DNA from 3 places in the Comamonas trifloxystrobinivorans genome. Region 1 is predicted to be linked to each of the others. Evidence: predicted binding sites of a transcription regulator. Region 1 holds the regulator's gene; each other region holds the start of a gene.

Region 1 (3,273 bases):
ACACCGCACCGGGCGCTCCGGCAGAATTCATCGAAGGTGAAGGCGAAGTCATCACTTACAACGGCCGCGACGACACGGTGCACTTCGAGCGCCGTGGCGAGCTGCGCCGCTACCGCGAAACCACGCTGACCGACCAGGTCAGCGGTTCGGTCATCGTCTACAACAACCTGAGCGACACCTTCACCGTCAACGGCCAGAAGAGCACGCAGGCGGCGGCCACCAAGCCTGGCGCGCCCAAGCAAGACCGCGTGCGCGTAGTCCTCACGCCCAAGGCAGACGACAAGGCCGAAGCCGCCAAGCCCAAGGCTGCGGCGGACGACAAGGAAAAACTGCGTCCCAGCACGCAGCTGAACGGCGGAGCCCAGTGATCGTGGCCGAGGCATCTTCAACCATCTCGGTCAACGCGCGCGCCGCTGGCAGCGACCACCGCAGCCAGCTCGAAGTGCTGCACCTCGAAAAATCCTACGGCAGCCGCAAGGTGGTCAAGGACGTCTCGCTGTCGGTGCGCAAAGGTGAAGTGGTGGGCCTGCTCGGCCCCAATGGCGCGGGCAAAACCACCTCGTTCTACATGATCGTGGGCCTGGTGCGCAGCGACGGCGGTGACATCCGCATCGACGGCCAATCGGTCGCCAACATGCCGATTCATAAGCGCTCGCAGCTGGGCCTGTCGTACCTGCCGCAAGAGGCATCGATTTTTCGCAAGCTCAGCGTGCAAGACAATGTGCGCGCTGTGCTGGAGCTGCAAAAAGACGCCAATGGCCGCGCTTTGTCGAGCAGCGAAGTAGAGCGCCAACTGACCGCGTTGCTGCAAGAGCTGCGGGTCGACCACCTGCGTGAATCGCCAGCGCTGGCGCTCTCGGGTGGCGAGCGCCGCCGGGTAGAAATTGCCCGTGCACTGGCCACGCAGCCCCGATTCATTTTGCTGGACGAGCCGTTTGCGGGTATCGACCCGATCGCGGTGATCGAGATCCAGCGCATCGTCGCCTTCCTCAAGGAACGCGGCATTGGCGTGCTGATAACTGACCACAACGTGCGCGAAACCCTGGGCATTTGCGACCACGCCTGCATCATCAGCGATGGCAAGGTGCTGGCCGCGGGGACGCCGCAAGAGATTGTGGAAAACGCCGACGTTAGGAGGGTGTACCTGGGTGAGCATTTCCGCATGTGAGACACGAACCAGCCGCTGGCGCAGCGCTGGGCGCGCTGTGCTTGGGGAGGCTGTGGCCTCGCATAAAGCGTGTACCCACATCAGTGACCGGAGGGCGCAGCCATGATGCCATCGCTCTCGCTGCGGGTTTCGCAGAACCTCACGCTCACGCCGCAGCTGCAGCAGTCGATCCGCTTGCTGCAACTGTCCACCCAGGAGCTGCAGCAGGAAGTCGAGCAGATGCTCGACGAAAACCCTTTTCTCGAACGCGATGCCGAAGACGCTGCAGCCGAGCCCGGTGCCGAAGCCGATGCAACCGCTGCACCAGCAACTGACGCACCGGCTGGCACTGCCGATAGCGCCGCCGAAGCCTCGGTTGGCAGCGCAGAGCGAACCAGCCACGAAAACGATTTTGAAGGCGACACCGCTGCTGGCGAAAGCCTGGATTTTGCCGCCGGCAAGGAAACCGGCGCCGATGCCGAAGCCGCTACGGGCGACTCAGCCTCCGACTGGGAAGAATGGGGCGGCGACCTGCCCGCCCGCAGCAGCCACGGCGACGACGAAGAAGAAACACCCGCTTCTGACCGCAGCTCCGAGCACGTCAGCCTGCAAGACGTGCTGCACCGCCAGGCGCTATCGCTGCGCTTGTGCGAAGAAGACCGCGCCGCGCTCTACCTGCTGATCGAATCGCTGAACGACGACGGCTACCTGGAAGACTCGCTCGCCGAGCTGGCCCAAGGCTTTGGCGATGCCTCTGATGCCGAGGCCTTTGACACCCTGTTGCACCACCTCACCGTGGCTTTGCGCTTGCTGCAAAGCCTGGAGCCGGTAGGCGTGGGCGCGCGCAACCTGGCCGAATGCCTGACGCTGCAAATCAAGGCGCAGCAGCGCTTGCTGGATGAAGAGGGCTCGCCCGACCCGGAAGGCGACGCCCAGGCGCTGGAAACCGCCTTGCTGGTGTGTCAGGAATCACTGGACCTGCTGGCGCGGCGCGATGTGCGCAAACTGATGCAGTTGACCGGCTGCAACGAGCCCTCGGTGCGCCAGGCGCTGGGCATCATCGCGCGGCTGGAACCCCGGCCGGGCCGCCCCTTCGCCAATGTGGACCGCAACGCCATCATCCCCGACATCATCGTCCGCCCCAGCAATGAGCGGGGCTTGCCGGTGCCGGGTTTCAGCGTGCAACTCAACCCCGAGGTGATGCCGCGCCTGCGCGTGCAAGAGGTTTACGCCAACGCCTTGCGCGGCCACAAAGGCAGCGAAGGCCACGGCGCGCTGCAGCAGCGCTTGCAAGAGGCGCGCTGGTTCATCAAAAACATCCAGCAGCGCTTTGACACCATCTTGCGTGTATCGCAGGCGATTGTGGAGCGACAACGCAACTTCTTCGTGCACGGCGAGCTGGCCATGCGTCCCATGGTGCTGCGCGAAATTGCCGACGAGCTGGGCCTGCACGAATCGACCATCAGCCGCGTCACCACCGCCAAATACATGGCCACGCCGCAAGGCACGGTGGAGCTCAAGTACTTCTTTGGCTCGGGCCTGGGCACGGAAACCGGCGGCAGCGCATCGAGCACGGCGGTCAAGGCGCTGATCAAGCAGCTGCTCGACGAAGAGAACCCGAAGAAGCCGCTGTCCGATGCGAAGATCGCCGATCTGCTGCAAGAGCAAGGCATTGAGTGTGCTCGCCGCACGGTGGCCAAATACCGCGAGGCGATGCGGATTCCGCCGGCTAGTTTGCGCAAATCGCTGTAGCGCGGCTTGCTGTTTTTGGCGGGCTGTTTTCTAACTGGCGTTTTGCTGCTTTGTTTGCTGCAGCTGGCCGGGACTCGCCCCGGCAGGCGACCTTCTTTCTTGCTGCACGGCAAGAAAGAAGGCAAAGAAACGTGCCCTACATCCATCGACCCCGAAAGCTTCGCGTAGCGAATCTTTCGGGGCAACCTGCGGCCACAACAAACACCGGCGTGCGGCAAAACTCATTTCGCGCTAAAGCGCTCCATTCAAACAGCTGCCGCAAGTCAGTTCACGAAGTTTGGCTGCTCTACGGCAGCCAAACCGCCGGTGTTTGCTGCGTCCGCAGGCGCTGGCTGAAAGGGGGGAACATCCTGAACAGCCAACAGCCAACAGCC
Region 2 (3,273 bases), on a different contig from region 1:
TCGTTGCCATATCAGAGCGCTCCTTGAACCAGGCCGCGAAAGCCGTAGATTTTTCGGTCGCCGCCAATCTCGACCAGCTCCACCGTGCGTTGTTGGCCGGGCTCAAAGCGCACGGCCATGCCGCTGGCAATGTTCAGGCGCATGCCGTGTGCGGCGGCGCGGTCAAACTCCAGGCCGGCATTGGTCTCAGCAAAGTGGTAGTGCGAGCCCACCTGAATCGGCCGGTCGCTGGCGTTGATGACAACCAGCTGCTGCGTGCGCCGGCCTGGGTTGAGCACATGCGCGCCCTCGTCCAACAAAAGTTCTCCAGGAATCATGGCGTGCTCCGTGTCAGGCCAGGCGGGTCAGCATGAAGGCACCGAGCGCGGCAGTCGCTGCACCGCCCACTTTCGCCAACCACTGGTGGCGCTGCATCAGCGCCTTGCCCAACACCATGCCAGCCACATGCAGCAAGCCCGAACCCAGCGCCATGCCAGCCAATGCGGCCAGTGCCGATGCACCTGCGCCGCCCGCCAGCTCGTAGCCGTGGGCCGCTCCATGGAAGAAAGCAAACAACCCGGCCAAGGCCGCAGCCAATACCCAAGGCATTTTCTTTTGTACCGCCACCAGCAAGCCCAGCACCAGCACCGAGGCCGCAATCATCGGCTCCACCCCGGGCACCGACAGGCCGGAAAAACCGGCCGCTGCGCCAGCCACCAGCAACGCCACAAATGCGGCAGGCGCACGCCATGCGGGCGTGACCGTCAACGCACTCCATGCGCCCACGGCCAGCATGGCGGCCAAGTGATCAGCGCCGGTAAACGGGTGCGCAAACGCGTGCGCTGCCGTGTCGAGAAAGTTGTGGTGACCGCCAGCATCCGCACCCACATGGGCCAGAGCAGACAAGGGCAGCGCGGCCGCAGAGGCCGCCAAGGTGGCAAGGAGTTTGGGCATTTTCATAGTCAGGTGCTGGCTTTAAACAATGGGTTCGTGCACGGTCACCAGCTTGGTGCCGTCGGGGAAAGTGGCTTCGATCTGGATGTCCGGAATCATCTCGGCAATGCCGTCCATCACATCGGCGCGCGTCAGCACCGTGCGGCCTGCGCTCATCAGCTGCGCCACGGTCTTACCGTCGCGCGCGCCTTCCATCACAAAGGCGCTGATCAGGGCCACCGCTTCGGGGTAGTTCAGCTTCAGGCCGCGTGCCATGCGGCGCTCGGCGAGCAAGGCGGCTGTGAAGATCAGCAGCTTGTCTTTTTCGCGAGGGGTTAATTCCATTCCGTTTCACTCCATAGCTCGATAAGTCAGCTCGCGCAGCCCGCATTCGCAGGCTGAACGCGGGGGTCAATTCCATTTCGCGCCGCTCCATTGCTTTCAAATTGGCTCGCGCAGTCGCGACCGCGCGACTGAACGCGGGGAGTCAGTTCCATTTCGCTTCGCTCCATACCTCTAAAAATATGCCCGCGCAGCCGCGACTACGCGGCTGAACGCGAGGAGTCAATTCCATTTCGCGTTGATCCATAGCTCGATCAATCAGCTCGCGCACTGCTGTCTGCGCGCCTGACAGCCAGCTTGCAAAAAGCGGGCCAACCGTGCACACACTTGGAACAGCGGCACCAGAAACGGGCAGCACCACCCGTCGCCATGCACCAAACTGCGCAGAGTCGGCAGCGCGCACCCAGCTTCGGTGCATGTGCACCAAACACGCTCCAGCGTGGCGCACCAAGCTGGCGCACGCCCGGTGCCAAAAGCTGGCCAGCGCCAGCAGACCGGCCGGCGCGTGCTTGGCGAGTGCACCTACTCACTCCTCATGCACGAGGCATAAAAACAGAATTGGCACGCCTATTGCACTGCAGCATGCACGGTCGATCGTGACCGAGCTTTTTGTTGGAGTGGTGCAATGAACCGTCGTGGAACCCTGAACGTCCTGGCCGCCTCTGTGGCTGTCGCTTTCTCCTTCTCGTCCCCTGCACAAGCGCAGGACACCATCAAAGTGGGGGTGCTGCACAGCCTCTCGGGCACGATGGCGATCTCGGAAACCGTGCTCAAGGACACGGTGCTGATGGCGATTGACGACATCAACGCCAAGGGCGGCGTGCTCGGCAAAAAGCTGGAGCCCGTGGTGGTGGACCCGGCCTCCAACTGGCCGCTGTTTGCCGAGAAAGCCAAGCAGCTGATCACGCAAGACAAGGTGGCCGTGGTGTTTGGCTGCTGGACCAGCGTGTCGCGCAAATCGGTGCTGCCGGTGTTCGAGCAGAACAATGGCCTGCTCTTCTACCCCGTGCAGTACGAAGGTGAAGAGCTCTCCAAGAACGTGTTCTACACCGGCGCTGCGCCCAACCAGCAAGCGATTCCCGCCGTCGAATACCTGATGAGCAAAGAAGGCGGCGGCGCCAAGCGTTTTGTGCTGTTGGGCACCGATTACGTCTACCCGCGCACCACCAACAAGATCCTGCGCGCCTTCCTCAAATCGAAGGGCGTGAAGGAATCCGACATTCTGGAAACCTACACCCCGTTCGGCCACAGCGATTACCAGACCATCGTGGCCGATATCAAAAAGTTCTCCAGCGGCGGTAAAACAGCGGTCATCTCCACCATCAATGGTGATTCGAACGTGCCCTTCTACAAAGAGCTGGGCAATGCCGGCCTCAAGGCCAAAGACGTGCCGGTGGTGGCCTTCAGCGTGGGCGAAGAAGAGCTGCGCGGTGTCGATACCAAGCCGCTGGTGGGCCACCTGGCCGCCTGGAACTACTTCCAAAGCGTGAAGAACCCCACCAACACGGCCTTCATCCAGCAGTGGAGCGAATACGCCAAGGCCAAGAACATTCCCGGCCACAAGGACAAGCCGCTCACCAACGACCCGATGGAAGCCACCTGGATCGGCATTCACATGTGGAAGCAAGCTGTCGAGAAGGCCAAGAGCACGGATGTGGACAAGGTCATCGCTGCCATGGCCGGCCAAACCTTTGCCGCGCCCGATGGCTTCACCGTGAAGATGGACGAGAAGAACCACCACCTGCACAAGCCGGTGATGGTGGGCGAGATCAAGGCCGACGGCCAGTTCAACGTGGTGTGGAAAACCAAGGGCCCCGTCAAAGCCCAGCCCTGGAGCCCGTTCATCGAAGGCAACGACAAGAAGAAGGACGAACCGGACGGCAAATCCGCCAGCTGATCTGCCTTGCTCCCTCTCCCCGTTTGGCCCCCGCTCCCGCCAGCGGGAGAGGGTTGGGGTGAGGGTGCTGGTTTCAATCACTACGCCCTCATTCAGCCCTACCCATTCGCCTGACCAAGCGA
Region 3 (3,273 bases), on a different contig from region 1:
CCAGCGCGCCGTCCTTGGCCAGCAGGCCGCCGCCCCAGACCATGTGCGCCATCGGGATGTAGCTGAAGGTGAACCACAGCACCGAGAACAGCATCACCGCCGAGAACTTGATGCGCTCGGCAAACGCGCCCACGATCAGCGCCACGGTAATGGCCGCAAAGGTCGACTGGAACGAGACAAACACAAACTCCGGAATCGTGGCCAGCGCCGTCGACAGCGTGTCGGGCTTGATACCGGCGAGGAAGAGCTTGTCAAAGCCGCCGTAGAAATTGCCTTCGCCGGCAAAGGTGAGCGAATAGCCGTACACCGCCCACAGCACGGTGATCAGCGAAAAAATCACAAACACCTGGGCCAGCACCGACAGCATGTTCTTGCTGCGCACCAGGCCGCCGTAGAACAGCGCCAGGCCGGGAATCACCATCAAGATCACCAGCATGGTGGAGGTCAGCATCCACGCGGTATCGCCGCTGTTGAGCACGGGCGCCGCATCGGCTGCCATTGCGCTACCGGCAGCAGCCAGGGCTGTTGCGGCCAAGCCGGCCAGAGAAAGTAGTCGTCGCATGTTGTTCACACCCTTGGAAGATAAGTTCGGCTCCGCGCCCGTTGCCCAGGCACTCAGCTACTGAATGAATAGCGTTTCAAATGGCGTTGGTGCCGGTTTCGCCGGTCCGGATACGCACCACCTGCTCCAGCGTCGAGACAAAAATCTTGCCGTCGCCGATCTTGCCGGTGCGCGCCGCGCTCTCGATGGCCTCGATCACCCGGTCCACCAGGTCCTCGCTCACCGCGATCTCCAGCTTCACCTTGGGCAAAAAGTCCACCACGTACTCGGCGCCGCGGTACAGCTCGGTATGGCCTTTTTGGCGGCCAAAGCCCTTCACCTCGCTCACCGTGATGCCTTGCACCCCAATATCGGACAGCGCCTCACGCACCTCGTCGAGCTTGAAGGGCTTGATCACCGCCACTACCAGTTTCATCGTCATAGCTAACTCCTCGTCACATGCTGCAGCGGCGCTGCATCAGAAAGTTTTGGCCAGCGTCACAATCGCCCGGCCCTTGTTCACAAAACCAAAATCGCTGCTCTTGTTGGCGCCCACCCAGGCCGCGCTCAGCGACAGACCATCGCCCAGGTCGTAGCTGCCGCCCACGCTGTAATCAAAGTAGTTGGGCACGCCCAGATCCTTGATGTCGCTGGAAAAGCGCGTGTAACCCACGGCCAGCTTCAGCGTTGTCTTGGGCGCCACTTCCTGGGCAAAAGCCACATTCAAATAACCGGTGTTGCGGCCCTTCATCGAGCCGTCCACCTTGTTGCCGGCCCAGCCGAAATAGTCTTTCGACACCGTGTGCGAATACTTCACCGTCACCGGGCCGTAAGTACCAGCGCCATACAGCTCGGTGGTATTGCCCGAGGTGTTGCCGGGGTAGATATAGGTGAGCACGCCCACATCCCAATCCACGTCGGCGGCCTTGAACTTGTAGCCGCCGTACAGATCCATCTCCACGCGGTTGCCGTCGAGCCACTGCACGGTCGAGTTCCAGTTGCCCACATAAAAGCCCGAATCGCCAAACGCGTAATCCACACCGCCTTGCAGCGCCGGCTTCACCCACTGGGCGCTGGAGGTCTTCTGGTCCTGACCACGGAACTTGTAATTGGTCGTCAGTGCCACGTTGGCCGACAACTGCGCGCTAGCCACCACCGGCAGCGCCAGACACGCTGCAGCTACCAACCCCATCCAACCCCTGTTGCTCATCGCCATTGCCACACTCCTTGGTTTGTGATCTCGTTGCTCGTTGCCCAAGCAATGCACAGAGCGTGCCAATTCCGCTGGCAACCCGCTGTAAATGCACCGCCAACAAGCGCTGGCTGCTCCTTTTTTTATGCTGACCGGGCGGCGTCCTGCACAGGTTTTGACCAAGGTGGCTTGTCGCCAGCGCCCGCATTGGCCATGCTGGCCCAGCCCTGGCACCGCCGGGGCGTGCAATGCACCAATTTGGTGCAATAAGGGAGCCCCGCATGAGTCTCGCCGTGGTGCACAGCCGCGCCCTGGTCGGTCTGACCGCCCATCCCGTGTCCGTTGAGGTGCATTTGGCCAATGGCCTGCCCAGCTTCACCCTGGTGGGCCTGGCGGATACCGAAGTCAAAGAAGCGCGCGAGCGCGTGCGTTCGGCCCTGCAAAACAGCGGGCTGGAGTTTCCGCACAGCAAGCGCATCACCGTCAACCTGGCGCCGGCCGATCTGCCCAAGGATTCGGGCCGCTACGACTTGCCCATTGCCATCGGCATCCTGGCCGCCTCGGGCCAGTTGCCGAGCCAGGGGCTCGAAGGCTATGAGTTCGCGGGCGAGCTGTCGCTCTCTGGCGCGCTGCGCCCGGTGCGCGGCTCCCTGGCCGCCAGCATGGATCTGCACCAGCGTGGTCAGCGCGTGCGCCAGGTGCTGCCGCCGGGCAGTGCCGAAGAAGCCGCCCTGGTGCCCGATGCCGAGGTCTACCGCGCCGCCCACCTGCTGGACGTGGTGCAGCACCTGGCGCCGGCCAGCACGCACCACAATGCAGCAGATAACAACAACGGCCAGCAGGGCATTGCCAGCCAGTGGCAGCGCGTACCGCCGCAAGCGCCCATGGCGGACGAAGCCGCTGCCGACATGCGCGACGTCAAAGGCCAGGCCGCCAGCAAGCGGGCGCTGGAGATAGCGGCCTGCGGCGGCCACAACGTGCTCAAGCTGTGGCTGATTAAAATGATGGCATGCCAAAGGCTTACTCGTACATCCGCATGTCTACGCCGGAACAGATCACCGGTGATTCCTTGCGGCGGCAAATTGCTGCTGCTGACGCCTACGCACTGCGCAAAGGCCTAGAAATTGAACAACGCTTCGATGACATTGGCGTCTCCGGTTTCCGTGGAAAGAACGCACAGATAGGCGCGTTGAAGAACTTCCTTGAACAAGTTGAAAGCGGCAAGATCGCGCAGGGAAGTTACCTGATCGTGGAATCTATTGACCGCTTGTCGCGCGACAAGGTGTCCAACGCTCTTCAACTACTGACTTCGATCATCCATGCTGGAATAGTCGTCGTTGCCCTGAGTGAGAACAAGGAGTTCTCCACCAAGAATGTCGATCAAGACTCCTTTTCGTTGATGTACGCACTTCTTTCCATGGTGCGTGCCCATGATGAGTCACGCCGGAAATCGTCCATGCTCGGCGCTGCGTGGTCTGAAAAACGAAGTGAAGCGCGGAAGATCGGCAAACCCCTGACCAAGCTTGCACCGGCGTGGCTG

What was found. The regulator sigma-54, encoded in region 1, starts transcription at its own class of promoters, with help from an activator protein. The targets are predictions, from matches to a motif close to TGGCANGNAANCTGCTTT.
Region 2: a site for sigma-54 is predicted at 1,814-1,831, ahead of urtA (urea ABC transporter substrate-binding protein). Genes of this name have one in related genera too.
Region 3: a site for sigma-54 is predicted at 1,802-1,819, ahead of ACFIQF_RS06410 (TorF family putative porin). Genes of this name have one in related genera too.

Annotation. Positions count from the first base shown of each region.
Region 1 is NZ_JBHZGV010000030.1:57-3,329, reverse strand. Features, by position in the region: gene lptA (lipopolysaccharide transport periplasmic protein LptA) at 1-368, shown strand, start outside; gene lptB (LPS export ABC transporter ATP-binding protein) at 392-1,168, shown strand; gene ACFIQF_RS23800 (RNA polymerase factor sigma-54) at 1,271-2,899, shown strand; partial or broken gene ACFIQF_RS23795 (hypothetical protein) at 3,031-3,273, shown strand, end outside.
Region 2 is NZ_JBHZGV010000031.1:11,231-14,503, forward strand. Features, by position in the region: gene ureC (urease subunit alpha) at 1-10, opposite strand, end outside; gene ACFIQF_RS24035 (urease subunit beta) at 12-317, opposite strand; gene ACFIQF_RS24040 (HupE/UreJ family protein) at 331-939, opposite strand; gene ACFIQF_RS24045 (urease subunit gamma) at 955-1,257, opposite strand; gene urtA (urea ABC transporter substrate-binding protein) at 1,880-3,151, shown strand.
Region 3 is NZ_JBHZGV010000004.1:338,948-342,220, forward strand. Features, by position in the region: gene ACFIQF_RS06400 (ammonium transporter) at 1-562, opposite strand, end outside; gene ACFIQF_RS06405 (P-II family nitrogen regulator) at 639-977, opposite strand; gene ACFIQF_RS06410 (TorF family putative porin) at 1,020-1,751, opposite strand; partial or broken gene ACFIQF_RS06415 (magnesium chelatase domain-containing protein) at 2,015-2,716, shown strand; partial or broken gene ACFIQF_RS06420 (recombinase family protein) at 2,770-3,273, shown strand, end outside.